2 regions of the Natronincola ferrireducens genome follow, and region 1 is predicted to be linked to the other one. Evidence: a T-box and tRNA genes for the amino acid it is inferred to sense, from the RefSeq annotation. Region 1 holds a T-box; the other holds one or more tRNA genes.
The links. The T-box of region 1 lies ahead of argS (arginine--tRNA ligase). A T-box ahead of a tRNA ligase gene usually reads a tRNA of that ligase, here a tRNA-Arg.
Positions count from the first base shown of each region.

Region 2: it encodes a tRNA-Arg, which carries the amino acid that the T-box ahead of argS (arginine--tRNA ligase) is inferred to sense. The anticodon was not compared.

Region 1 is NZ_FNFP01000003.1:329,378-347,958, forward strand. Features, by position in the region: gene BLS22_RS09795 (flavodoxin family protein) at 1-464, opposite strand, end outside; gene BLS22_RS09800 (lactate/malate family dehydrogenase) at 461-1,702, opposite strand; gene BLS22_RS09805 (cytidyltransferase) at 1,717-6,609, opposite strand; gene BLS22_RS09810 (L,D-transpeptidase family protein) at 6,720-7,613, shown strand; gene BLS22_RS09815 (endonuclease MutS2) at 7,806-10,181, shown strand; gene BLS22_RS09820 (2-thiouracil desulfurase family protein) at 10,203-10,658, shown strand; T-box leader at 10,724-10,935, shown strand; gene argS (arginine--tRNA ligase) at 10,992-12,692, shown strand; gene BLS22_RS09830 (hypothetical protein) at 12,783-13,937, shown strand; gene BLS22_RS09835 (hypothetical protein) at 13,954-14,154, opposite strand; gene BLS22_RS09840 (zinc dependent phospholipase C family protein) at 14,290-14,880, opposite strand; gene BLS22_RS09845 (B12-binding domain-containing radical SAM protein) at 15,126-16,895, shown strand; gene BLS22_RS09850 (hypothetical protein) at 16,936-17,682, shown strand; gene BLS22_RS09855 (GNAT family N-acetyltransferase) at 17,756-18,247, shown strand; gene BLS22_RS09860 (tetratricopeptide repeat protein) at 18,284-18,581, shown strand, end outside.
Region 2 is NZ_FNFP01000014.1:10,076-21,768, forward strand. Features, by position in the region: gene serS (serine--tRNA ligase) at 1-1,220, shown strand, start outside; tRNA gene BLS22_RS14380 (tRNA-Arg) at 1,330-1,406, shown strand; gene tadA (tRNA adenosine(34) deaminase TadA) at 1,601-2,047, shown strand; tRNA gene BLS22_RS14390 (tRNA-Ser) at 2,056-2,144, shown strand; RNA gene ffs (signal recognition particle sRNA large type) at 2,165-2,429, shown strand; gene yedF (sulfurtransferase-like selenium metabolism protein YedF) at 2,617-3,219, shown strand; gene BLS22_RS14405 (putative Se/S carrier protein) at 3,232-3,498, shown strand; gene BLS22_RS14410 (mechanosensitive ion channel family protein) at 3,511-4,383, shown strand; gene BLS22_RS14415 (DUF951 domain-containing protein) at 4,413-4,604, shown strand; gene BLS22_RS14420 (aminotransferase-like domain-containing protein) at 4,679-5,875, shown strand; gene rpsF (30S ribosomal protein S6) at 6,197-6,481, shown strand; gene BLS22_RS14430 (single-stranded DNA-binding protein) at 6,504-6,926, shown strand; gene rpsR (30S ribosomal protein S18) at 6,945-7,178, shown strand; gene BLS22_RS14440 (YibE/F family protein) at 7,625-8,698, shown strand; gene BLS22_RS14445 (hypothetical protein) at 8,792-9,208, shown strand; gene BLS22_RS14450 (50S ribosomal protein L25) at 9,358-9,951, shown strand; gene BLS22_RS14455 (50S ribosomal protein L25) at 10,055-10,666, shown strand; gene BLS22_RS14460 (hypothetical protein) at 10,771-10,968, shown strand; gene BLS22_RS14465 (GNAT family N-acetyltransferase) at 11,173-11,693, opposite strand, start outside.

The DNA of each region.
Region 1 (18,581 bases):
GGCCTGTCTTCTACCAACCTCTTTCCTAAGCGAAAAGATAACTCATAAGATATTTCCTCAAGGGACATATCAAATTTCTTTTGCCAAGTAAGAAAATTGCTTAGATTTTTTGTGGCCTCTACTAAAGAATGACCTATAAAACTACAACCTAGTTGATTAGCAGCAAAAACCACAGATTTAGCAAGAGTTTTTGTATATAAGTTACTAGGACTATGGATTAACAAACCACCAGTTGAACCATTCAAAGCACCATTACCCCTTTTGGTTAAAGAAGATAATATTTTAAACAAAGGCATGTTAAAGCCAACAGGATCCACCTCAATAGCAAATAAAATTTTTTTATTTTGCATATTTGGTATATTATCTGGAGTTTTAATAACAGTAACCTCATAACCCTGGGTAGCCGCTGCAACCATATTAGATAGCTGGAGGGAGGGTTCTCCACACATAATTAAATGGATCATACCATTTTCTCCAACTTGGCATAGGTGTTTTGAAGTCTTTGCAATAATAACTCCGGCAGCTCCAGCCTTTCAACTTCTGTACCTGAGGAAGACAAGCGGTTTTTTGATCCCATATAGACCCCTCCCATATAGGTTGCACTATAATGCCAATCACCTCTAATGGTGGCAATAATAGAGAGGCTTCCAGAGGAAAGAGCAGGGGCGATATAAGGCTTGAAACCCGTCTTTCTAACCTCTAGATTACCTGCCTTTGCTTTATTTGTTAAATATATAGAAAGAATTTCATTGTAATCTTCAATACTGTCTGCTATAACAAGATCCTCCCCATGGGGTCCAAAGGCTCTACCTTCCTTTAAATAATGTAGGGTTTTAGGATTTTCCTTTGCATAATAAGCGGCACGGGCATGCATTACCCCTAAACCATATCCCCTAACCTGCTCTGGAGCTAGACCCTTAAAATCGAAATTGCCTTGGGAATCTTTATTACTACTGTTAAAAACAACCTTACAAAGCAAATCTACAGGATCAGAAACTACGGCAAAGATACCCTTAAAATCGGCAGCTCTAGCCTTCTTGGCAAAGGTCTCAATAATATTGGCATTTTCCTGGAACTGTATCATTCGAACATCCTTCACATCCTTACCAACGGGGGGGACACCTTTAGCAATACAGAAGACAAACATATCACAATTAAAAAATTCACTTTCAGAAATAGGATACACCTCTGGAAACCCTTCATTACCAGGGCAATAGACCTGATTTATTTCATAGGACCAACGCTGGAGTTTATCAGGTGTTCTATCATAGATACCTATAGAATCAATACAGTCTCCTCCCAACAGGCGAAGACCTATTAGCAGGGTACTGCCCACATCCCCTAGTCCAGCTATATGGACTCTCCATTTTGCGGGATGCCTCTCCAGTAATTTATTTTGCCAATTAGGAAAGGTAGTATTAATAGCCATAATTCTCCTATCTTCTATTTTTTCTAGTATCCACTTTGGTAAATCATAAACTTCATTACCATCAACCTGCAATAAATTGAGACCCTCTTTCTTTATAAACAGTAGAGAAGGATGGGTAATAGAGAAGGTTTTTCTAGATATGAAGGGATCTAAAGAGCATAGGTAGTAGATGATTTCATTATGCTCTTTTATTAGTACTTCCTCTACCCTTTCAAACTGGGGGTAATTATTTAATGAAAACATATACTTATTACGGAATTTGTAATAAAACATCTTAATACCTCCTTTTAAGAGCTTTTAATAAAGTTGTATTCCAATCGTTTAAGCAGTTCTAAATCTCTATTAAGGTGAGTAGAAGGATTAACATTAAAGTCATAGAAGGAATTTTTTCCTTGATCTGGACAACGAGGATATAAAAACACCTCCCCAAGTAAAGAAAGGGTGAGCTTTCTTTCATTTGTCTTTTGATAAGTCATTTCTAATACTTTTAAAATTTCTAAAGCATTCTGAATACATACTAAAGATAAATTATAAAGACTTTCATTGGAGACTCCCTTTATAAAGGAGGGTGAAGTGTAGGGTAAAATTAAATTAATAGAGGGAAGTAAGTTTTTTTGGGGGTATATTCCACGCCATAAAGTGTCACCACCTATAAAGGGGTATAAGAGTCCTTCATTGAACCAATGACGAAGCTTAGGGATAAAATAAGCACTATCAACTTCTCTATTTTGAATTTCCATTAATTCCTTACCTTGACCCGACAACATTCCCACAACAATCTTTTTCACATGGATATTTTCTTTTTTCAGTATAGGGTCAAGGGCTTTAATACGGTACCCTTTATTTAAAAGATCATCTATTAGAATAACAGGTTTATTGAAGGCATGTATTATTCTAATTTGCTTTTCTAAGCTTAGGTAATAGGGAAAAGCTCCTATTATAAAGTGTTTCATATTAGGGTTAAACATTTTCTCTGTATGGAGGGTTTTAGTCACGGTATTTGGCACGATGGCTCTGTTTAAAATATTACCAAAAGGAACACACATAGAAGATCCTAACTTCTTAGGATATACAGGAAGTGGAGGAACTTCATTTTCACGACAAATTTTCTTCACGAGGGTTTCTTCTACTATATCTCTATCAAAACAAAGAACTAAGTGACCAGGGTATAGCTTTGTAAGAGCTTCCTGTAGCCTTTTTCTAGTAGCAGATATGATGGTTTTTACATTTTCATTACTTCTAAAGGGTTCTTTAATAAATGTCTGAATATCAAGATTTAAACTACAGGGGTTTGTCATATTTACTGCTAAGACAGGAGGATGGCTTGGGGAGTGGGACAGCTCTTGAAACCCATGGAGCTTTAGTATTTTATATAGCTCCCTCGATGTACGGTCATCTATTTTATTAGTAAATATACCATAACCATAATCATTTTTCACACAATAAGCCAAGGTTTCTGTCAAAATAATCTGACGAATATTATCGGAAGGAATGTCTTCTCTAACAAAAATACCATCTAACAATATAATTCTGCCTGTATAATTTTCACGGACACACTGGGAAAGATGACTATCTTGAAATTCTTGATAAATTAAATCTGAGGGTAGCCAGTGAAAAATAGAATAAGCAAGAATCCTACAATGCTCCTTTGCATCCCGAATTAAAATCAAGGTTGCATTTTTCTTTTGACTAATAGCTTCAATATTTTTAAAGGTTTTATGATAATCTTTGGGATGGAAGATGGATGCTATGGTATTGATTATCTCATAATTAAAGCTATTTCTAACATCAATATCAATAGAAATTGTTTGAACCAATGACTTATATTGAGGCTCTCTTCTATATAAATTGTTAGTATAAATATATTTTTGGGAAAGAGGGTCTATCAATTTTGATATATCTCTATTTTCATCAATATAATTTCTAATTTGTGTAGAACTAATATCTTCGTATTGTGGGGGAAGATTTAGTTTTATAACTGGCTGTTTAAAAGTAATAAGAATCTTTTCCATGTCATAAGCCTTTTCCCCATCGCAATCATCACTTCTTCTTTCAAATATAATGTGAGGAAAGTCAGTAATGGTACTTTGGCTCAGTTCTCTTTTATAGGCAGAGGCATTTAAGATTACATCTGTACCTACTACAATATATACTTTAGAGTGACAAAAGTTATTCTTTAAATCATTTAAGTTTTCAGGATTAGCAAGATTTACTGGAAAATCTTCAGGATACAAATAGATATCCATTTCATCAGCGATTGACATATTAATGATGTTTTTTCTTTGAAGATTAGGCTGAGTACGTTTTGACCAAGAAAATTCATCAACTGCTAGATAAACCTCAAATCCTAAGTCTCTAATAGCTTTAGCTATTTCTTTGTGACCAAGGGTAAAAGGGTCAAAGGAGCCTGGAAAAAAGGCTACTTTTTCCGGCGTTTTTACACAAATATCGTTGAAGGCAAATTTGTAGCTTGAGATAAAACGATAAATATGATTTAATCCAGCAGAGTTAGTAAGAAATAATAACTCGCTTTCCTCTGAATCAGTTAAAAGTGTTAATACTTTTTTTCCTACCAATTGGAATATATAATATTTTTCTTCTAAGGTTAATAAACTTAAACCAAAGACTTCCTTTCCAATAACACTGAAGGAAACTTGCTTAATTTGAGGATTATGATGCACTAAGCCATTTAATAAAATCCCTAGCATTTTTGTCAAACGACGATTATAATGGACATCTTCTTCTTTAAATATTTCTTTGTATTTAGGGTAATTAGAGATAAACACACCGATTGTTTTTAATAATAAGGAATTGATATGGGTGTTGGCATGTTTAATTTTTTCTATTAAATCTTCAATAATTTCATCTAATTCCAGTGGCTTTAGATAAATAATGATTTGTCCTAAATAATTTGGTATATATTTTGTAAATTGTGCACCTTCTATTTCAAGGGTTCGTAGCAATTCAATAGCAAGATCATTTCTTTGCTCCATGGGAAGATGAGGAAACACTTCTACCAATGACTCTCCTGCTTCACTTCTCACATTTTCCACAGCACTAACCTTTAACAGGTTAGAAAAATGCATTGCTATATAAAGTTTATTAATAACAGTATTTTTAAGAGCATGTTCCAATAAGAGCTTAATATGAAATTTCTTTGTAACCCAATTGATTTCTGTTTTTAGATTGTTTAAAAACATACTGGAGATTTTGTTGACGTCTTGATTATAAAAACTCTTTAAATTATCTATTATAGTATCCTCTACACATAATGTCTCTGCTATTTTTAAATATAAAAAGTTTTCAGCCGGTATAGATGACAACTTTACTTCAGTTAACTGGTTAAGGATTAATTCATGGGTTTCACATTCCTTAGAAATATTCTGTGCTAGATAACCTAGGGTGTCTAAAGCAGAAATCCTAATGTCATCATCTTTATGCTTCAGAAAGGATATTACATAATGGACAGCATACTTAAAGAAAGCAGATGCATTGTTTAATGGTATATATTTCAAGCTTTGGATTAGAGCAATATAAATATCTTCTTCCAAACCCTCCTCCTTATAGTATTTTAGAATGATTTCTTTATAGATGTCCTCCTGTTGAGCTTTGCATTTAATGAATAAAGCATCAATAAATGTAGCTAGGCTATATCGTATCCATCTGCGATGGAGGGGGATAATTTTATGGTCAGGATAAATATAACTCTTCATGTATTGATGTAACAGCTGATAACTTGTTATCTTTGGTTTCTCCAGTTTTAAACCTTCAGGAATTTCTTTGCGATAGTTCTCATCGAAGGTAGCTATTAAGCTACCAATAGTAGAGGCACATTGTCTACGGATATCCTCTTCGGGATGAATGATCTTTTCGTATAGAAATTTTATAGCAATAATTTTTTGCTTTTGTGTTAGATAGGTAGAATACTCTTCAAATAAATCTAAATATTCTCTGAGCACCTTTGGATCTTGCTCTGCTCTGGCAATTTCAATAATCTCATTAAGGGAAGTCTCATCTCTAAATTTGTACATTAAATTGATATTGTGATGAATAGCAATATATTTTAGATGCTCAGTTATTCCTTTTCCTTCCATTAAAGCATAATAGGTTTTCCTTATCTCAACATTTTCTTGTACAAGGATATGTGGGTCAATAATTATATCTATACTTAGTAAAAAGTCTTCAAAATCCTTTAATTTCATATAAACACGTCTATAACGATTTTCTTTGTTTTTATCTACATTATCTAACTTCCCTAGTATAATATCAAATGCATCTTCAAGGCCGATCATTTTCATTGATGGTCTATTGTTATCCACCGATATGTTTTTTACCCTAAAATCACTATAAATAAGGATAAGGGATTCTATAGATAAATTTTCAAGTTCAAGATCCCAAACAGAATGATTCAACGCAACATGACCTATATTAGGTATATTATGTTTTTTAAACCATTGGTCTGTATAATAATAATGAAGATAAGCTACTCTTTTAGATTCAGAGCTTCTACAGCCAAATTTACCAATATCATGTCCAGCAGCTCCTCCAGAAACCCTTCCTAAATCCAAAGGAATATTTTTAGACAACAATTGCTCTGCAATAAAAACAGCAAGGTGATGGACCCCACATATATGATCCAATGTATTATGACCTGTAACTTCATGATTAAGCTTCATCATTTCATAAATATAATCATCATAAAAAGCACCTACAAAACTTTTATACTCAGAAACATTCATAAGATTATTTGTTTCTCCAATAGGTAGGAGGTCTAAGGGATATTTACTTTGCATACTATCATCATAGAGTTTTTGGTGTTGAGATATAACTCTTAATACCTTTAAATAGAGAAAACATCCATTGTTTAGAAAATTTTTTAAATCTAATTCAACAGAATTGGGGAAGGACAGACTAAGTGTAAATTGATAGATGTATTGAAGAGGATCCTGGGGAATCTTCTTCTCCCATAAATCCATAAGAATGTTTTTACAAAGCATGAAAACAGCTTTACAGCTATAATTATTGGTTTCTAACATTTCTTCTAAAAAATCAATAAAGGATGAAGACTGGAGATGACTTTTTATAAAATCTTCTTTAATATGATGGGTTTTCAAAAAATCTTTTGACAATAAACAATCATATATTTCATTGTATACTCTGTGTAACTGTAATGATTTCATATATTCTCCCCTCCTACAGGATACTTATTAATAATTATATCTTATTCTATACGAAAATAAAGAAAAAATTAGAAAAATATTACAAAAATTACCTTTTACTTAACTAAAGTATGAATAAACCAATCAAGCCTGTAATAAAAATTATTGAGCAGGGAGGTGATAGCATATTAACGCAATTTCTGTCATTATGTATTGCTGCTACCATGTTGGTACCAGTAATTGGCGATGCAGCAGAAAATCATTATATGGGAATGGAGGAGGATACTGTACTAGAAGAGCATATACCGATAGAAGAATTTGACGAACATATGAAAGAAGATAGAGAAAAAAACACCACTGAAAAAAAAGAAATTGATTATACCATAGCTCTTAGAGAGCTAGGTTATTATAAAGAAGATCATGCCAGTAAAGACATTAATATGAGAAATGCAGTTCTACGGTTTCAAAGTGAACACAATCTTGTAGTAGATGGGTCATTTGGACCAAGGTCAACGAAAGCTCTACAAGAACGTCTGCAAGATAAGGAGTTTCGGCATAGTGATGTAATTACAAATACCCCTACTGACAAGCATTGGATAGCAATAAACAAAACAAAAAGAATTCTAACCCTCTATTATGGAAATGAGGTCATAAAAAAATATCCTATAGCCCAAGGAAAACACCCTTCTGCTACACCAGAAGGAAAATTTACTATAGTAAATAAACTGGTCAATCCTGCTTGGGGTGGCGCAGGTATATCAGCTCCTGTAGCGGGGGGATCTCCTCAAAATCCTCTGGGTTATCGATGGATGGGAATTTCCCATAAGGGAGGTGGTTCCTATGGTATTCACGGAAACAACTCACCTACATCTATAGGAACCAACGTTTCATTAGGATGCGTTCGAATGATTAATTCCGATGTTGAGGAATTATATGAATTGGTAAATACAAAGACTCCTGTATGGATTGGAACAGATGAGAAATTGAAACAATGGGGAGTTCATAATAAGAGCTATGCTTACTAAGATACGGAATAACCGTATCTTTTTTTTATTGTATCCTGTGGAAGCTACTTTTACGAAATCATAGGTTTTAGATCATCTACTTTTAGTCCTTAAAACTCTTGAATGGAAGAAAAAAAAGTAATATGGTACAATAAATAGGTAATGCTATAATTATTTATATAATAGCCAAAAAGCTTTAAGAGGTGAAGATAAATGAACGACAAAAGCTTAAGAGTATTAGAATATACAAAAATCATTGAAAAATTAGTAGAACAATGCACATCCTCCCTAGGAAAAGATGTAGCCCAGCAATTAAAGCCTATAGAGGATCTTGCTAAAATCCAGATTTTACAGCAAGAGACCAGTGAAGCACAAAGCACTTTAATTAAAAGGGGTAATATTCCCTTAGGAGGCATCCATAATATTCTACACCTAGTTAGAAGGACAGAAATAGGCTCCTATTTAGATCCAGGACAACTTTTATACTTAAAGGATACATTAGGTGCAGCTAGAAAATTGAAACAGTTTTTTAAAGAGGATGATAGGACAGAAACTTCTTGCCCTATTTTACAGGGATTAATAAAAAGTTTAAATACCGTTAGGGAGATAGAAGAAAAAATTGATTTGTGCATATTAAGTGAAACAGAAGTATCAGATCATGCTTCAGCAGAGTTAAAAAATATTCGTAGAATGATTCACTCTAAGAATGATGCCATAAGAAATAAGCTAAATAGCATTATTAACTCTACTACTTCTCAAAAATATTTACAGGATGCCATCGTAACCATTAGACAGGATAGATATGTTGTGCCTGTTAAACAGGAATATCGAGGTCAGTTTCCAGGATTAATCCATGATCAATCCTCTAGTGGTGCCACACTATTTATTGAACCAATGGCAATTGTAGAATTAAATAATCAATTAAAGGAGTTAAAAATAAAAGAACAAAAAGAAATAGAACGGATATTGATGGAGATATCCGCTACGATAGCAGAGAAAGCAGAAGAAATAAAAAGTAACCAAAGTATATTACAGGAAATCGACTTTATTTTTGCTAAAGGCAAGCTGTCTCTATCCATGAAGGCTATAGAACCCAGCTTAAATCAAGAAGGAAAAATAAGAATCAAAAATGGTAGACATCCCTTACTAAACCCTGATGAGGTAGTTCCTACCAACATTTGGATAGGGGAAGACTTTCGTATTTTAGTAATTACTGGGCCTAATACTGGGGGTAAAACCGTTACTTTAAAAACAGTGGGACTTTTAAGTTTGATGGCCCAAAGTGGTCTTCATGTTCCTGCCGATTATGGAACAAAGCTAGCAGTATATGATTACATTTATGCTGACATAGGAGATGAGCAAAGTATCGAACAAAGCTTAAGTACCTTCTCCTCCCATATGACCAATATTGTAAAAATATTAGATGAGGTCACCCCCAACTCCTTAGTGTTATTAGATGAGCTAGGAGCAGGGACTGATCCTACAGAAGGTGCAGCCTTAGCAATGGCTATTTTAAATTATTTAAGAACATTAAAAACCTCTGTTATAGCCACCACCCATTATAGTGAGTTAAAGCAATACGCTTTAATAAAGGAAGAGGTTGAAAATGCATCAGTAGAATTTGATGTAGAAACCCTAAGACCCACCTATAAGCTGTTAATAGGGGTGCCTGGAAAATCCAACGCCTTTGAGATATCAAAGAAATTAGGATTATCTTCTGGTCTCATAGAGGAGGCAAAATCTCTCTTAACCAATGAAAACATTGAATTTGAAGACCTTTTACAAAACATTGAAAAAAATAGAATTGAAGCGGAAAAGGAAAGAAATAATGCTGCAGCTTTAAGATTAGAAGCACAAAATATTTTGAACAATTATTTAGAAAAGAAAGAAAGGTTAGAGCATCAGAGGGAAAAAACTATTAAGGAAGCCAAAAAAGAGGCCTTTAAAATTGTAAAGGAAGCAAAAGCTGAAGCAGAAGAAGTGATTGAAGTCCTGAAAAATTTAAGGATAGAAATAGAAGAAAAAGAAGCTAACAGAAAAATAGAGGAAGCAAAAAAGAAAATGGATGCTAAGCTTGGTGACTTATCGGAGGGCTTTGAAGAAAAATTGTTTACTAAAACCAATAGAAAGCCGCCAGAAAACCTGAAGGCAGGTGAAACAGTTAAAATATTATCCCTAAATCAAGTGGGGCATGTCCTAGAGCCTGCTAATGGCAGTGGAGAAGTATACATTCAAGTAGGTATAATGAAAATGAATGTACCCATTTCTAATCTTGAGAGAATAAAAGAGAAAAAGGATGGAAAACAAACAGGTGTCGGAAAAATTGTAAAGGCAAAGGCTAATACCATGAAAAGTCAACTGGATATCAGGGGCAAAAACCTAGAAGAATCCTTTATGGAGGTAGACAAATATTTAGATGACGTTTATTTAGCCGGCTTAACAGAGATCACCATTATCCACGGTATTGGCACCGGTGTTTTAAAAGCTGGGATACAGCAGATGTTAAGAAAACACAAGCATGTAAAAAGCTTTAGAGAAGGTAAATATGGAGAAGGTGGGGCTGGCGTGACGGTTGTGGAGTTAAAATAGATAGAGTAGGTAGGTGAAAAAGTGATTTTAGTAAGTGCTTGTCTATTGGGAATAAACTGTAAATATAATGGAAAAAACAATGAAAATCCTAGATTAATCAAGCTACTAGAAGAAAAAGGCTTTTTACCTGTTTGTCCTGAGGAGCTGGGAGGGCTAACAACACCACGACTCCCGGCTGAGATACAAGGGGGAGAAGGAAAAGACGTATTAGATGGTAGGGCAAAGGTAATAAATGTGGAGGGTGAAGATGTCACTGAACAATTTATTAGAGGAGCTGAGGAGACTGTAAAGCTTGCTAAAAATATGGATGTTCACTTTGCAGTATTAAAGGCAAGAAGTCCCTCCTGTGGTGCTGGTGACATTTATGATGGTTCTTTTTCAGGAAGGTTAACAAAGGGAGAAGGGGTGACAACCGCACTTCTAAAGAAACATGGTATAGAAGTTTATACAGAAGAAAGTATTTCAGAGAAAATATAGGAATAAATTTATTGATTGTTGTTAAAATATATGATATATTAATTGACAAGATAATTGAATATAGCTATATACCTATGATGAGGAGAGTAAATGTAAAGATTGTTGCAGCGAGTCAGAGTTGGTGGAAGTCTGACACATATTTCCATTGAAGCGCACCTTGGAGGTCCTGTCTGAAATAAGTAGGACAAGGCGGTATCCACCGTTATTTTGGAATAAGAGTGGGCACAGTATCGTGTCAATCAGAGTGGTAACACGGGATTTAACTCTCGTCTCTAAATTTAGAGATGGGGGTTTTTTATTTTTGTATATTAAAAAACAATAGGAGGTTATAGAATGATTGATTTTAAACAGGAGGTAGCTGAGGCACTAAAACAGTATATACCTGACCTAGAAGTATCAGAGATTTTATCTATGATAGAAATACCCCCCAACACCAATATGGGAGACTATGCTTTTCCTTGCTTTAGATTAGCAAAAACCTTTCGAAAAGCACCCCCATTAATTGCCACAGAAATTGTAAAGGCTCTTGAAGGAAATAAAGCCTTTCAAAAAGTAGAACAGGCTGGTGGATATGTAAACTTCTTTATACATAAAGCAGTCTTTGTAGAAAAAACCCTCAAGGAAGTATTAGAAAAACAAGAATTATATGGCAGTAGTGATTTAGGTAAAGATAAAACTGTCATCGTAGAGTTTTCTTCCCCTAACATAGCAAAGCCTTTTCATATAGGACATATTCGTAGCACAGTTATAGGTAGCTCTATCAATAGAATTTATAAGTTTTTGGGCTTTAACACTGTGGCAATCAACCACTTAGGAGATTATGGAACGCAATTTGGCAAACTAATTGTAGCCTATAAAAGGTGGGGAAATGAAGAAGAAGTACAAAACGCTCCCATACCAACCTTACTAAAGCTTTATATTCAATTCCATGATGAAGCTGAAAAGGATGCTACGTTAGAAGAAGAAGGAAGAATGTGGTTTAAAAGACTTGAGGATGGAGACGAAGAAGCACTAAGACTATGGCAATGGTTTAGAGATGTAAGTTTAAAGGAGTTTAATCGAGTATATAGCAAATTAAATATTACCTTTGATTCTTTAGCAGGAGAAAGCTTCTATTCCGATAAGATGCCTAGGGTTTTAGAGATGATGGAGGAAAAAAATATTTTAGAAAAATCTCAAGGTGCAGAAATTGTTAACCTAGAGCCCCATGGTTTACCTCCAGCGTTGATTAGAAAAAAGGATGGCTCAACCCTATACATTACTCGAGACATTACAGCAGCTATTTATAGGAAAGAAACCTATGATTTTTATAAAAACATCTACGTGGTTGCATCACAACAAAATCTACACTTTGAACAATGGATAAAAATTATAGAATTAATGGGATTTGAGTGGGCACAGGATTGTATCCACGTACCCTTTGGCCTGGTCAGATTAGAAGAAGGAACGATTGCCACCAGAAAGGGTAGAGTAGTATTTTTAGAGGACGTTCTTAACAAGGCTATAGAACAGACAAAATCAATTATTTTAGAGAAGAATCCAAATATTGACAACCTAGATCAAGTAGCAGAAGAAGTTGGTGTAGGAGCCGTAGTATTCCAAGAACTATCTAATAATCGTATTAAAGACTATACCTTTTCATGGGATAAAGTCTTAAATTTCGAAGGGGAAACTGGACCCTATGTTCAATATACCTATGCTAGAGCCAGTAGTGTCCTTAGGAAAGCAGATATAGAAGTAAAGGGAGAGATTAATACCACATTGATAACAGATGATGCTACCATGACAGTTATTAAGGCAATACAACAGTTCCCTGATATCATACAGGATGCTCAAAGGAAAAATGAACCATCTATTATAACAAGACATATTATACATGTAGCCCAAGCCTTTAATCGTTTCTACCATGACAATCCAGTATTGGTGGACGAAGTAGAGTTAAAGAAAGCGCGATTGGCTATTGTTAAAGCAACAAGACAAGTTATTGGGACGGGGTTAAATTTATTAGGAATAAAGACACCAGAAAAAATGTAATACAAAAATACAGCGATATCGCTGTATTTTTGTATAAATGAGGTTTAATACTATAATCAAACCATCGTTGTAAAGAAGGGTGGGGATAATTTGACAACCCAGAATAAAATAAGAAATAGTTTATTGTGGATGGTTTACGGAGATGCCCTAGGATTTTTAAATGAAAACATTGATACACCAACCCATATACTAAAAGGTTTTCTATATAGGTATGAAAATAAAGACATTATTATACAAAAACAAAGGGGTCAATACAGCTATATAACAGAATTAATTATTGCTATGATCAAGTCTTTAGTAGATGATGGACCTAAGCTAGAAGTTATAGTAGATTATCCGCGTTTCTACGAGGAATTAAAAGTATGGACATATTACCGCCATGGAGCCCCTTCCCATATTCTTTATAAATTAAGGAACAGTAAAGGCTATTACGACAGTGAGGTTTATTGGAAGGAACAGAAAGCCTATGGAATTAGTAGAATTTTTCCCATCCTAATGGCCAATAAAAACTATGCTGCGGCTGAAAAAGAAACCTATAAAAATATTATTTATTTAAATAGGCATCCTCAAGTGATCTTGACAGGGTTACTTTTGATTAGAGGAGCTTATGTTTTATTAGAAAAAGGATTTCTGCCTAAAGAAGAATTAATACAGGAATTAAAGGATTATATTATTCATATGCAATTCTCTGAGTTAAATAGAAATATAAAAATGAAGTTACCTACTAATTATGCTGTTCAATTTGAAAAGGAAAGAATTCTTTACCTGTTGGATTTAGACCGTTATAAAAAAAGCGAATTACCAGAGGTATCTTCTTGGGATAGCAAGATTATGTTTTTTAACAGCTTAAATAACTTCTACAGACTACAGGAGGGGGAACAAGTGGAGTTGAAGAATCTCCCTAGACATGATTATAAAGAAATGATTGCTATTAGCTATGGTCTTTGGGGTATAAATACCAAAGAGAGCTATGGAAATTTAAAGACATTGAAGGATGAAGACTTTATCAATGACATGGCCAACTATTTATGTAGGTTAAGAGATTATCAATTAAAGAGACCTTTTTATAATCGACAAGAAAAGAGCATAGATTTATTTCAATTGGAAAAAGGCGATATAACAAAACATCCTATATTAAATGTTATAAAGATTAAAGACAGGGTGGAAAGTCCTAACTATTTACAATTAGTTGTGGAAACCAAGGCAGGGCTATATACCTTTATTAAAGACAAGGCAGGACAGTAACTGTCCTGCCTTGTCTTTAATAACTCTTTTCTAAATACCGAATAAACTCTTCTTCAGTAGTATTGGATAATAGGCTTAATTGCTTTACGATTGCATCCTTCAACTCTATAAAGGAGGGTAATTTTGCATTTTCACCTGTATATTCAAGAGCTTTAATAATCATTAACATATCATGCTTTGAAATTTCCTGAACGGATATTTTAGAGAATTCATCCATAATAGTATTCGCCTCCTGATTTCATGAGAGATATAGTATTTATTTCTACATAAATGTAGAAAAACCTTCAAAATTTTACAATAAATTTAAAAGGTCCTTACTATTGAAAGAACCTTTATCTTTGCTAGGTTAGTTTTATGCTGCATTTATATATTCATTGTTCATTATATTATGATAGACGATATATAACCCTACAACCATAGAGGCCTCCATAGAACTTATTAGGTCGTTTTTATAACTTTCGCTTTTATTGCTGTATTTATTGTGGAGATCATCTACCAAGGATTTTATTGAATGAGGCGTTTTATTATCTATATTAAACAAAGATTTAGCAATATTAATTTTTTCATTATATTTTTTGTATTGCTGATGAAGGTTGCTTTCATAGGCTACATGACTAATAAAATGATTTTTATAGGTTTTTCTATCATTATGAGGCACACAAAAATAATCAGCGATAAAATGAGTGACAATTCCAATTTGAGTTGATAAAAATTTGATATGTTCTTTATTATTAGTTAATGGATATTGAGATAAATTCTGGATTTTATCACATATATACTGAAAAGATTGGGGTTTAAAATGTCGGATGCCTGATAGATGTAAGGGGATGTCAGGCTTAATACTGCCGTAAATCAAATTCTTTCTATCAAGATCTACAAGGAATTTTTCTTTAATAGCTTCATGAAGGTGAGTTGCAATAATGATATGGCTTTGAGGTAACAAAAAATGAACCGCCTTTCTTTAAAAATTATTTCTACACAATAGTATTATATTGAATTAAGATTTATAATACAATAGGGTTTACATATTATTTACAATTATTCAATAACAGGATTTTTTAACTTTTCTAAAACATGGTTACAATATTAAGATAGTTAATATATTCTTTAATATATTATTAACTATGCTATAATGTACATAGGTTTTAAGCACTATGATGACAATGATAAAGAAAAGAGGCAAAATACATGAAGGTGTTGCTAACAACATTAAATGCAAAGTATATACATAGAAACTTGGCTATTAGGTACTTAAAACAAAGCATAAAGGATCTTGATGAGGATGTTCATATAGCTGAATTTACCATTAACCATAGCCAACAATATATAGTCAATGAAATCTATAAAATACAACCAGATATTATTGGCTTTTCCTGCTACATATGGAATGTTGAAATGATTCACCAGATAAGTAACCTAGTTAAAAAGGTAATGCCCCACGTTACAATTATTTGGGGGGGACCTGAAGTTTCCTTTGAAGCATCTAAAATTATGGAAGCAAATGATGCTATTGATATGATTATATTAGGAGAAGGAGAAAAAACCTTTAAAGAACTGATATCTATTATTGGCAAAGATGAAGATTATTCTCAGATTCCTGCCCTGGCTTTTCGAGCCAAAGGAGAGGTTTTTGTTAACAACCTATCTTCAACTCCACTATCTATGGAGGAACTTCCTTTTCCTTATGAAGGAGAGGTGCTAGAAGAAGATAAAATCGTATATTACGAAAGCTCTAGAGGATGTCCTTATAATTGTCAGTATTGCCTATCCTCATCCTTTCAAGGAGTTAGGTTTAGGCCAATCGAAGTAGTTAAAAAGGAATTGAAATATTTTATTGACCAAGGAGTTAAACAAGTAAAGTTTGTGGATAGAACCTTTAACGCAAAAAAGGACTATGCTATGGAAATTATGAAGTATATCCTAGAACATAATCAGGGAAAAACAAACTTTCATTTTGAGATAACAGCTGATTTAGTAGATGAAGATACACTAAACTTCTTACAGGGTGTTCCCACTGGGCTATTTCAGTTCGAAATAGGGGTACAATCAACTAACCCTGAAACCTTAAAAGCTATACAAAGAAAAATGGATTTTCCCCGTTTAAAGAAAGTTGTAGAAACAATATCTGAGGGGAGAAATATCCATCAGCATTTGGACTTAATTGTGGGGTTACCCTATGAAGATTATTTTAGCTTCAGAAAATCCTTTGATGATGTTTTTGCCTTAAGGCCTGAAAAGTTGCAGGTAGGATTTTTAAAATTATTAAAAGGAGCTGGAATTACAAGAGATGCAAATAAATATGGGTATATTTATGATGATAAGCCACCCTATGAAGTGTTGGAAAATGATGCCATAACCTATGGAGAGGTTATGACATTAAAGGGTATAGAAGAGATGGTAGAAACCTATTGGAACAATAACATGTTTAACAGCAGTATTGAATTAATCTTAGCCAACTATTATGCCAATACCTTTAGGTTTTTTGAAGATTTATGGCGATACTGGGAAGAAAAGGGGTATCACCATCAGTTCCATAGTAGAAATAAATTATATGAAATCCTATTAGATTTTTATTCTTACAAAAATTTTGATAGAATAGATGTGTTTAGAGAAGTATTGAAGTTTGACTACATTAAACACAACAAAACCTCCTCCCTCCCTAAATTTCTTCCTATAATGGAAGGTAAAGATTTCAAGAACAAATGTCATAAATTTTTACAACAGTTAGAAGTACTGGAGAAATATTTACCAAACTATATAGAACTTCCAGCTAAACAAATTATAAAAAAAGTGCACTTTGAATTATTTAATTATAATGTTGTAGATGTAGAAAAGAACCCTAAAAGCCTAATACAGCTTCAACAGGAAAAAACAGTCCTATTGTTTGACTATGATATAGAAAATAAAGCAATAGACTACTGCAAATATTTCTTATTAGATGCTGTTGAGTTTCTATAGATAAGAAATATAACAAATTATTATAGAGGTGATGAATCATATGGATATACTAAAGGATATTTTTTATACCAACAAAAAAATTAGTAAAACGGCAGTATCCAGCACATTGAAAAATTGGCCTATTATCTTCACGGGATTATTTTATTCACTAGCAAGTCTTATACTGATGATGATATTGCCGTTTTTTTGGATATTAAGTGGATTAGTAAGCATTATTTTTATGAGTGCTTTATTATCTAATTATTTATATCTAATTAATTGCATTATAAAAAGAAACAAATTTGATCTTCAAGATTTTAAAGATGGATTTATCATATATTTAAGAAAGGTATGGGGGATATTGTTTATATCCTATGTAGCTTCACTTATTATTAATACCTTTTTAATGCCTGGGTTTAGACGGGGATTTCAACCAGGAGCTTTAGGAATAATGATTAACTTTTTAGTGCTTGTGCTATTGAATGCTTTGCCAGAAGTAATCTATCAAAAACATTATAATCCATGGGAATCCATAACCTATGCTGTAGAATTTGCAAAGGATAACTGGATAGAGTGGTTTATCCCTAATATAGTTTTAATTGGTGTTCTATATATGCTTACTGGTAACCTATTAACAGGGATGTTTAGTTATATTATGCCTTTGAGGTTAATACTTTCTCCCATAGGTATCATCATGTTTCTGATAGGACAGGCATGGTTTTCCTTTATGATGATTTATCGTGGATATCTTTTTGAACTATTAAGTACTAGTAATAGAAGAAAGAGATTGTTTATGCGAGAGTTTTAATTAAAAGAATATCGTTTAAAATAGTAAACAATAATATTTTTATGTAAAATATATAGGATAAGGGGGTCAGTGCATGGAGGTTTCATTTAAAAAACTTGAGGAAAGAGACATCAATAATATAATAAGTTTATTTAACAAATTAAAAGCTGAAGCAGCAGAGGTTACTTTTAATCACATAGACAGTAAAGAAGAATTAATAGATTGGTTAAATAATCAAAATTATTATTTATATGCTGCTATGATTAAAGATAAAGTAGTTAGCGTTTTTAGGGGTGTTAGAGGACTTAAAGATGAAGCCCACTGTATACTCATTACTATTGCAACAGATCCTTCATATAGGGGATGCAAGATTGCCCAAAATCTTATTCGATACAGTTTAGAGGATATAAAAGCAAAGGAAAAGACTATAAGTCTAGCTAGGGCTTATGTATACAGTGATAATAAACCATCTATTAATACCTTGCTTGCCAATAATTTTACAGTATCGGGCTGTGTATATCAGCATCATCTTAACAAGAAAATAGGTACCTATGTAGATGATATTATATTTCATAAAATATTATAAAAAAGTATTTAAACACGAGAAGTATGGAGGGGAAAAATGAAATTTTTAATTGATGAGTACTTGTTAAAAAAAACCGAGGAACTGTCTTTTATTCATTTAAAACATGATGCACAGTTAAATATAGAAAATTATCAACTTCCCAGCGATGGATTGGATATACCTATTATGACAAAAGAGTTAGCAAAGAATATTAAGACAAAAAAAGAAAACGAAATCATAACCGTTGGAAGTATTGTTAGGGGAATGATTCTTCTATTAGGAATTGATTCAAGGTTTAAATACAAGGAAGAGTATATTAAGTTCTTATATGCAGCAAATCCTAAAATAGAAAAAT
Region 2 (11,693 bases), on a different contig from region 1:
GAGGAGAAAAGGAGTTTGATTTAGATCAGGTAGTGGCTTTAGATGAAAGAAGAAGAGAAATTCTACAGCAGGTTGAACAAATGAAAAACCAACAAAAACTAGTGTCTAAGGAAATACCAAAACTAAAAAAAGAAGGTAAGGACACCACAGAAATTATGAATGAAATGAAGGAATTATCTAATTCTATTAAGGACTTGGATAATGAAGTAAAGGAAGTAGAGGAAAAAATTGAATATCTACTTCTAAGAATCCCTAATGTTCCCCATCCTGATGTTCCTCAAGGGGAAACCGACGATGATAATGTAGAGGTGAGGAAATGGGGAGAGCCAAAGGCATTTGACTTTGACATTAAAGCCCACTGGGATATAGGCACAGATTTAGGAATACTGGACTTTGAAACAGCTTCTAAAATCACCGGTTCTAGATTCAGCTTATATAAAGGACTGGGAGCAAGATTAGAAAGAGCATTAATTAACTTTATGCTGGACTTACATATAGCAGACCATGGTTATACAGAAACAATGCCTCCCTTTATGGTAAACAGAGATAGCTTGACGGGAACAGGACAATTACCTAAATTTGAAGAGGATGTATTCAAAATCCCTCAAAAAGATTATTTCTTAATTCCTACAGCTGAGGTTCCTGTTACCAATATCCATAGGGATGAGATTATAAATGAAGAAAGTCTACCTATTTATTATGCAGCCTATACCCCTTGCTTCCGCTCAGAGGCAGGTTCGGCTGGCAGGGATACTAGAGGTCTTATCCGACAGCATCAATTCAACAAAGTAGAGTTGGTGAAGTTTACGAGGCCAGATACTTCCTATGAGGAATTAGAGAAACTAACTAATAACGCAGAGAAGGTGCTGCAAATTTTAGGACTACCCTATAGGGTAGTAAAGATTTGTACTGGAGACTTAGGCTTTACAGCTGCTTTTAAATATGATATTGAAGTATGGATGCCTAGCTATAATCGCTATGTTGAGATCTCCTCCTGTAGTAACTTTGAGGATTTCCAAGCTAGAAGAGCCAACATTCGCTACAGAGATAAGGAAACAAAAAAGGTAGAGTATCTGCATACCTTAAACGGATCAGGGTTAGCAGTTGGCAGGGCCCTAGCCGCCATTTTAGAAAACTTCCAACAGGAGGATGGAAGAGTTCTTGTTCCCGAAGCATTACAGGGATATATGGGGAATATAAAAGAAATAGAAAACAAATAGAAAAGCAACAAATTTTTTTAACAGTGGAAAATGAAGGGGGATTTCCCCCTTTGAACCATTGATTTTTATAGAAATTTGTGTTACGCTATTTTTGTAAAATTAGTTTCATGCACCTGTAGCTCAGCAGGACAGAGCAACGGTTTCCTAAACCGCAGGTCGGAGGTTCGAGTCCTCTCAGGTGCACCATATAAAATGAGACTTAATTCATAGGGAGTTTTGCTAAAAAAGATTTTTCTTGTTTTGGATGAAACTAAAGGATAACCTTGGTTTCAATGGGAAATATATACCTTGACAGAAGGAACTGATTTTCCTATAATGTAATACGGTAGTAGGATACTACAATAAAGTTTGGAGGCACTACCAAGTTGGATGAGTATTATATGAAGCTAGCCCTCGAGGAAGCTAAAAAAGCTTATGACAAAGGGGAAGTACCTATTGGAGCCATTGTTGTAAGAAGAGGAGAAATTATTGGCAGAGGACACAATTTAAGGGAAGAACTAAGGGATGCCACTGCCCATGCTGAAATTATAGCCATCCAAAGGGCTTGTGAAAAAGCTGGTGGTTGGAGGTTGACAGATACGGTGCTATATGTTACAATAGAACCCTGTCCAATGTGTAGTGGAGCTATTTTACAAAGCAGAATTGAAAGAGTTGTTATAGGTGCTATGGATTCAAAGAGCGGAGCCTGTGGATCGGTAGTAAATTTACTAAGCAACAAAGGCTTCAATCATCAGACAGAGATTACAACAGGTGTCTTGGAAGAAGAAGCTTCTACTATTATGAAGGAATTCTTTAAAAGTCTAAGAAACAGTAGAACTAAAGGGTAAGCAAAGATGGAGAGGTGTCCGAGTTGGCTAAGGGGCACGCCTGGAAAGCGTGTAAGGCCGAAAGGCCCCGCGGGTTCGAGTCCCGCTCTCTCCGCCATTAAAAAGTTTATAGGTTTGCTGTGCTAGACGGGGAGGTAGCGGTGTCCTGTAACCTGCAATCCGCTATAGCAGGGTTGAAGTCCTCTTGGAGGCGTATTGGTTGTAGGGCTGGCTTAAGTAAGTGACGATGATAGTTGGGTCCTACGCAATGAAAAGTCATGAACCCCGCCAGGTCCGGAAGGAAGCAACGGTAAGTGATCCCTTTCGTGTGCCGTAGGGCAACCTAGCTAGAGTTAACTGCTTAGGTAACGCCTATGATGGTATGTCGAAGAGAGGTGCACAGCTTTAATTTAAATACACAAAACACGAGAAAACTCTCGTGTTTTTTTATACCTTTATAAGAAAAATCAATTTATTGACTATAGCAAATAGAAAAAATAATATAGTATATTGGGTACAATAGATTGAAGAAGGGTACGCCTATTGATATACTTAAAATAAAAGAATACTTATCTATTGGAGGAATGCAAATGTATAAAGAAGTAGATGCTAGAGGGTTAAACTGTCCCTTGCCTGTTATTCATACGAAAAAGGCTTTAGAAGCCATCGATACAGGAAAGGTTACTACTATCGTAGACAATGAGGTTGCCAAAGAAAACGTATCAAAGTTGGCAAAAAGCTTGGCTTGCAAGGTGGCTATCCAAGAAAATCAAGGGGCCTATTATATAGACATCTTTAAAGACCATAGCATAGGAGATATTCCAGCTATGGACATTCAATGTGACATAACCCCTAAAAAAGATTTAGTTATTTTAATTTCTAAGGACCGTCTAGGAGAAGGCTCTGAAGAGCTAGGGAAGGTGCTGATGAAGGGATATATTTATACCCTTACGGAGGTAACCCCCTTACCTAAAGCTCTATTGTTTGTAAATGGAGGAGTGAACCTAGTGGTGGAAGGCTCAGAAGTAATAGAACATTTAAGGAATTTAGAGACTAATGGTGTAGAGATAATATCCTGTGGCACCTGCCTAGATTATTTTAAGATAAAAAACAAGCTAATGGTGGGGGGGATAGGAAACATGTACAATATCGTTGAAAACCTCAACAACGCAAAAAACACCATTAAGCTTTAGTAGGAGGATAATATGAAGACCCGAGAAATTTATGTCATTACCTTCGAATCAACCCATTATGCAATAGCAGCAGAAAAGCTATTGAAGGAGAAAAATTATCAATTTGATACGATACCTACCCCTAGGGAAATAACCGCCAGCTGCGGTTTATCGATTATGTTTAACCAAGATCTACTAGGGTATATAAAAAAAGCTATTATAGAAAGCAATATTAAAATAAAAGGCATTTATGAAATTAAAAAAAATGATAATAAAAAATTAGTAAAACAAATTTATTAAGGAGAATTACAGATGTTTGAATTTATAAAACATATTGAAGAAGCTTTTAGAGAAACCTTTGAATTCCTAACAAACCCACAGCAAATGACGAGGCTTCTAGGGATGATCCTCAATATAATACTTATTTTAGTGATTGCTAAAATAAGCATTAAGATTATCCACTCTATCGTCAATAAAATTTTTCATTCTCAGAAAACCCTAAAAATCAAAGTAGATGAAGCTAGAATGGAAACCCTTAAGGGCTTAATAAAGAGCGTTGTAAAGTATATTATCTACTTTATTGCTTTTACCTCTATTATCAAATCCTTTGGAGTAGAAGTAGGGGCCTTGATAGCAACTGCAGGAATCGGGGGTCTGGCCTTTGGTTTTGGGGCCCAAAACCTAGTTCGGGATGTAATCACAGGATTCTTTATTTTGTTTGAAGATCAGTTTTCTGTAGGGGACTATGTAGAGGTGGATGGCATCGGTGGAATTATTGAAGAAATGGCTCTAAGGGTTACGAAAATAAGGGATTTCAATGGAGACCTCCATATTATTCCTAATGGAGAGATCAAAAAGGTAACCAATAAAAGTCATGGTAAAATGAGGGCTTTGATAAACATATCCATTGCCTATGAGGAAGATATAGATAATGCTATTAAGGTATTGAACGAAGCCAGTGAAGATTTAAAAAGAGAAACCCCTTCCATTCTAGAGGGGCCCACTGTATTAGGGGTAACAGATTTAGGAGATTCAGAGGTTGTTATATCGGTGATGGCTAAAACCGTACCTATGGAGCAATGGGCAGTGGAGAGATTGATGCGAAAAACCTTTAAACAAGCCTTCGATAAACAGGGTATAGAAATTCCTTATCCAAGAAGGGTTGTTATTAACAAAGAGGAATAAAGTTAATAGGAAAGGCAGGTGTGTGATAAATGCCTATGGATTTAAAGGTAGGAGATGTAGTGGAATTAAAAAAACAGCACCCTTGTGGAAATCATCTCTTCGAAATTATCAGGACAGGAGCTGATTTTAGAATAAAGTGTACCGGCTGTGAAAAACAGTTATGGATATCCCGTCCTAATCTAGAGAGAAGAGTAAAAAAGGTGATAAGCAAAGAACAATAAAAAAACAAAAGGTTTTCAAAAGCACCCTCAAAGATGTTATAATAAATTTAAAATAACATATGGGGGTGCTTTTTATGACGATGAAATTTGCTGAACGGATGGAAAGTCTTAAAGCCTCAGAGATTAGAGAGTTATTAAAGCTAACAGAAAGACCAGAAGTTATTTCCTTTGCAGGTGGGCTTCCGGCCCCTGAATTGTTTCCTGTGGAGGAAATGAAAAAAATAACAGGATTAGTATTAGAAGAAAGCGGTATGCAGGTGCTCCAGTACAGCACGACAGAAGGCTTTGCCCCACTAAGAGAAAAAATTGCTCAAAGGATGGAAGCGGTAGGGGTACAAGCAACGGGGGAGGACATTCTAATTACCAGTGGTTCCCAACAGGGTTTAGACTTTACTGGAAAAATCTTTTTAGACAAGGGAGATATAGTAGTTTGTGAAAGCCCAAGTTATTTAGGGGCCATCAATGCTTTTAAAGCCTACTTACCTGAATTTGTAGAGGTTTCAACTGATGATTACGGGATGGACATGGAGGAATTAGAAAAGGTTCTGTCTACAAGAAAAAATGTAAAGTTTATTTATGTTATCCCTGATTTTCAAAATCCTACAGGAAAAACATGGTCTATAGAAAGACGTCAAAAACTAATAGAGCTAGCCAATAAATACAATATACCAGTGGTTGAAGACAATCCCTATGGAGAATTAAGGTTTGAAGGAGAGAGACCTCCAGCTGTTAAATCCTTTGATACAGAAGGAAGGGTAGTGTTTTTAGGTACTTTTTCAAAAACTTTTTGTCCCGGCCTAAGAATTGGCTGGACCTTAGCTGACAAGGAGTTACTACAAAAGTATATTTTTGTAAAGCAAGGATCAGACCTACAAACCAATACAATGGCCCAAAGAGAGATTGATAAATTTTTAGAGCTATATGATTTAGATGCACATGTGGAAAAAATAAAAGCGGTTTACAAAAGACGACGAGATATTATGTTGGAGGGAATAAAACAATATTTCCCACAAGGCTTAAAATATACATATCCTGAAGGCGGACTATTTACATGGGTAGAGCTTCCAGAATATATGGATGCTAGAGAAGTACTACAAAAAGCACTGGAATTAAATGTAGCCTTTGTACCAGGAGGTTCCTTCTTCCCTAACGGAGGCAAAGAAAATACCTTCAGGCTTAATTATTCTAATATGTCAGAAGAAAAAATACAAATAGGTATTGAAAGACTAGGTAAGGTCTTAAGAGAAATGCTGACTGAGAAAACGGTATAAAAAAATCGCGAGTGGTATAAAAAACCACTCGCTTCTATTGTAAGGGGGAGATTGGGATGAATAAAATGTTGTGTTGTGGGGGCTATCTAGTTATAGGATTACCCATAACAAAAGAATATATACAATAAATTTAAAAAAATAATAAAATTAATTTGTACTGGGTTTTGAAAAGCTTTTACTACTTATAATGAATAGAATTTACTATTGAGAGAAAAAATATTTGCAAAAAACATATCCAAGTGATATAATATCGTAATGTGAGAAAATCATTTCTCTACCCTGTAAAAACAGGGTCGCTCAAGTCCAGAGGGAGGTGAAATTATGAATAAGTATGAATTGCTTTGTATTTTTGAAGCAACTACAGAAGAAGAAAAAAGAAATCAGCTTTTAGATAAGTTCAAAGGTATCATTGAGGTTGATGGTGAAGTAGAAAATGTTGATGAGTGGGGATTAAGAAAATTAGCTTATGAAATCAACAAGGAAAAAGAAGGATACTATGTATTGGTTAACTTCACTACAAATCCTGATACACCAAAAGAGCTTGACAGAAATCTAAAAATTGCTGATGAAGTCATTCGTCATATGATTACTAGAATAGAAGAATAATTAATAAACAGGTGGTGGAATTATGAATAGTGTAGTGTTAATTGGACGACTTGCAAGAGACCCAGAACTGCGTTTTACTGCAAGCGGAAAAGCTGTTGCCACCTTTAGTATTGCAGTTAATAGACCCTTTTCAAAAACAAATGAAGCAGACTTTTTTAACATTGTAGTATGGGGAAAGACTGCTGAAAATTGCGCAAATTATTTAGCCAAGGGTAGATTGGTAGCTATCGAAGGTAGATTACAATCTAGATCCTATGAAACCCAAACTGGGGAAAAAAGATATATTACAGAAGTAGTAGCAAATCAAGTAGAGTTTTTGGAATGGGGTAACAAAGAAAACAAAGCGAATACCAACATGCCTAATAAAGTTGAAGACTTTGGAAATGCTGATATAGATTTAGATGATTTTCAAGCCATGGACGAAGAAGATGGTGTTCCATTCTAAAGAGAAGGAGGGAGCAGAATGGTAAATAATAGACGAAAACGTAAAACTAAAAAGAAAGTTTGTGCTTTCTGTGCTGATAAAAACAATCGTATAAATTATAAAGAAATTCAAAGATTGAAAAAGTACATTACAGAAAGAGGTAAAATCTTACCTAGAAGAATTTCTGGAAACTGTTCAATTCATCAAAGAGATTTAACAATTGCTATTAAAAGAGCAAGACATATGGCATTACTACCATATACAGTAGACTAAATAACAATTAGGAAGCAGATAGAATCCTGCTTCCTTTTTAATTTCCTTATTTACATTAAAACAATAAAATCAAATTCCTTTTCCTATTAATATATTTTTAGGCTCCATAATATATATAACCTATAGACGAAGGCCTCTAGCAAACAATACCTAGCTTCTCTTTAAAAAGAATAGGTGCTTTTTATTGCTTATTTAAAGGCTGTGTTAAAGATAGATGTTGCTATTGTATAAATAAAGTCATGACAAGATGCTGAGGGATTGTCCCTCTGAGGATAGGGAAGAGTCTTAGATCCTTCGGTGCCCTCACAATGACACAACCTCCAGAATTCATACAATGCTAAAATCAACAGTAGCGTTTAACAGAGCCTATTTAAATGAAAATAAGTTTTAAAGCTATAGAGGAGAGTTTTTTAGAAGCATTAAAAACTATAATAGGGGGATAAGGAATGATCCAGAAAAAAACAATATTTGTTTTAATGATAATGTTGCTGATAATAGCTGTAAAAGCTTCTGCTATAGAGGACTATAACCATAGCTATCAAAAGGTAAAGGCTATTGTTATTGAGGAAGAAACCATAAAAGATACAGAAATGAAAGTACAGATTATTAAGGCCAAAATAATAAAGGGTTTCTTCAAAGATAAAGTTGTTGAATTTAACCATCCATTAATTGAAGGATCTAGATATAATATTCCCCTAAGTGAAAATATGAAGATTTTTTTAAGTATTCAAGTTGAGGGGAAGGAATTGGTGGGGGTGGGATTTATTGATGTCATTAGAGATTTCCATCTTAAGTTGTTATTTTTACTGTTTTTTATTTTGTTAATTATATTTGGAGGCTTTAAAGGATTTCGGTCGTTTATTGCTTTATTAATAACAGCTTTATGTATTGGTTATATCTTTATTCCCCTAATAATAAAGGGTCACAACTTTATTTTAACCACCGTTATTGTAAGTACTATTATTGTTATGAGTAGCTTTATCCTTATTAGTGGTTTTACTCGAAAAAGCTTGACGGCTATTTTGGGAACAATAGGAGGAACCATGACATCGGCTATTTTAGCAATATACTTTGGCAACAAAATCTATCTTACGGGAATCTCCGATGAAATGTTGGAGCTATTGGTGGCGTATTCCAGCTATACCATAGATTATAGAGGACTTTTATATAGTGGAATTATTATTGGGGCTCTGGGAGCAGTAATGGACGTTAGTATGACCATTACCTCAGTTGTTTGCGAAATAAAAAGTAAAACCCCCAAAATAAGAATAAGAACCTTGTTTTTTTCAGGACTATCGGTGGGAAGAGATATTATGGCCACCATGACAAATACACTAATACTTGCTTACGTGGGAACATCTTTACCCCTTCTATTAATCTTTATATTTAGTGACATGCCCTTGATGGACATTGTCAATTCTCAGTACATAGCTTCAGAAATAATAAGATCCTTATGTGGTAGTATTGGCTTAATCCTTACAATACCTATTACTTCGGTGGTAGCAGCAATTAATAACTAATTGACAAAGGAATTCAAAGAAAATGATAGAATAGTTTTATAGTAGGTTGGGATAATTATAGTAAATAACTTAACAAACAAAGGAGATGGATTTATGAGTTATGTTATGGTGGGAGATAAGATAGTCAATAGCGAAGACATCTTAAAAGAAATTATAAAAGAATTTCACTTTAAAGAAGTAAAGGATTTAACAAAGGGATCTAGAAGAGAAGACACCCTAGTATTTCAAATTATTCAACAAGAGGAAGTCTTAAAACAGGAACTGGATTTGGAACTATCGGGAGAAGCTTTGTCCAAAGAAGAGGTTATAGAAGAAATGATGACCTTAGCCGATGAAAATATAACCTTTATAGAGGATGTTATTCCAGAAGGGTTTATCTCCTATGGCTACTCCTATCACTATGATGAGGGTTTGGGAGAAATAAAATCTATTTTTGTAGCAACAGATGAAGCAATTAGCGAAATGCGATTAAAAGATATCGTCAATAGAATATTAAACTCCATTGATTAAACCTCAAAATCCTCTTTTGAGGATTTTTTATATACAAAAAATTCTAAATTATTTTAATAAAATGATAATTAAAGTTTGAAATATTTAAAAAATTTTGATTTAATAGTAGTAAGACCAAAAACTATTACTTTGAAAGGGGAGAAGATTTTATGGGTACACCAATGTTAAAAATTAATTTGAGGGAAGCTACAGGGAAAAACAAGGTAGCCAAGGATAGAAGAGAGGGGAATATTCCAGGAACCTTATACAGTAAAGGTAAGGATACAAAATCCGTTTACTTAAAGGAAAAAGAAATGGAAAAAATTTTATCCCTCCAGGGGATTAGTGGCAAGGTAGGTTTAAGTTTAGAAGGAGAAAAGACCTATGCTATTATAAAGGAAATCCAAAGAGGTAATTTAAAGCAGGATTTATTGCATGTGGACTTTCAAACATTAGATGAAAACCAAAAAATCAAACTAACAGTTCCTATTCATATTTTGAACAAAGAAAAAGTAGAAACCTCCTATGAAATACTACAAGTACAGCTAAATGAAGTAGAAATTCAAACCTATCCAAGATATCTTCCAGAGAAGATAGAGGTGGATGCAGTTAAGTTAAAGGAACAAGATTACTTAACCTTAGCAGATCTAAATATTGTAGAAGATGAAAATATAGAGATATTAAATGATATGAATAGCATTATAGCAAATATTGTTTATGCCAATAAAGCAGAAGAACCCACTGAAGAAAGGGAAGAACTATAATATAAAAAGCAAAAGCGTCCTATTGGGCGCTTTTGTTTGTATTAAAATAGATGTTTTTGGAGATAATGGAATTTAAACAAAGAAAAACGAGGAGGAGTTTGATTTGATAAATTCCATTGAGAGTAATATTAGAAATGATAGAGGTACCAATGCCAATCACCGCTTAAGGGATGAGGGGTTTATTCCAGCAGTTATTTATGGAAAAAATATGAATACATTACCTATAGAAGTTGACAAGAGAGAGGTGGAGAACTTAATAAGATATGGTGGTGAAAATTCTCTTATAGAAATCAATATAGGTGGACAGCTTCAGACTGCTTACATAAAAGAAGTACAAAGAAGTCCAGTAACAAGACAAATCATGCATTTAGATTTTCAAAAGGTAAATGCAGATGAAAAAATCTATTTATCAATACCAGTAGTTTTGAAAGGTAGAGGTTTTGTAGAAAAAGGAGGCGCCGTAGTACAACAGCAAATAAGAGAATTGGAAATAGAATGTTCAGCAGCAAATATTCCTAAAAAAATTGAATTTGATATCTCTCATTTTAAGCCAGGAGATCTTTTAAAGGTGGCGGATATGGAATTTGGCCAAGAGTTTGCTGTGCTGGATGAATTACAATCAGTTATTGCATCAGTAGCAATGGCAGAAAAAGTTATTGATGATGAAGGAGAAGTTCCTTTAGAGGAGAAAATAGAGCCTAATGATAGAAAATAGCCGATAAGAAAGTTAGAAAAAAATCTAGGAAAAAAGAAGGATTTTCATAAAAGAAATAGAAAAATAATAACAATAAATAAATCATTAGGAGAGAAGTGATTGCCTTGGCTGCAAATAAAATTATTGATATAAACGAATATATAGCTAAAAAAAGCACAGACAAAGCAAAAAATAATTCTTTATATAAAAAAATTAGAACTGATTATGTGGAAGAAGAAGAAAGACAAAAAACCTTAAATCTATTTATGCGGGTTTTAGCAACAATGGAAAAAGAATCTTATAAGCAAATGACAGAAAAGTAGAGGCGGCCATAAGCAGACAATCAAAGGTTTGATTTATAGCTTTTGTGCCGGTGGCTTATAGAGGATGAAAAAACAAAATTCTTCTTAAATTGCCGATAATTAAGAAGAATTTTATCTTATCATAGCACATAGAAAATTATGTGCTTTTTTAAATTGAAAATAATATATGATTTTTGTAATGTCTTTCACCCCAACTTAAAAGAGTTACACACTCTTATAGTAAATCAGGTCAGTATAGGTTTCCTCTTTATAATGTTCATAGCGGGTGCCTGCCAAGACATAATTTTGTTTTTTTCTAAAAGACAAGGATGCGAAATTTGGTATTGGGCTAATAATAGTTTCGGCAAAAATATTATGAATGCCCTTTGATGTAATATCGTTTATTAGCGTTACATAAAGTCTACTCCCAATTCCATGTCCAGTTAGAGGAGCAAAAATAGCTGTCTTATCTATCACAACAAAGTTTTCTATATTAGCTTTATCAAAATTAGGATGCCAAAAAACCTCTTCTATCCAATTTGGATTATATTTTAACCATTGTTCTTTTGTATAAGCCATCAAAAAACCCACTATTTTATTGTTAAAAGACTCTGCTACATAAAAGTGATCCAATTCCAGTATGTTTTCTAGCAACTTTGTCTTATAAAATTTAGGATCTGATGCATAGTCATCTACTAAAAAACCTTGAGTAGAATCTTTTTTATTTTTTCCTACAGTACAAGCAA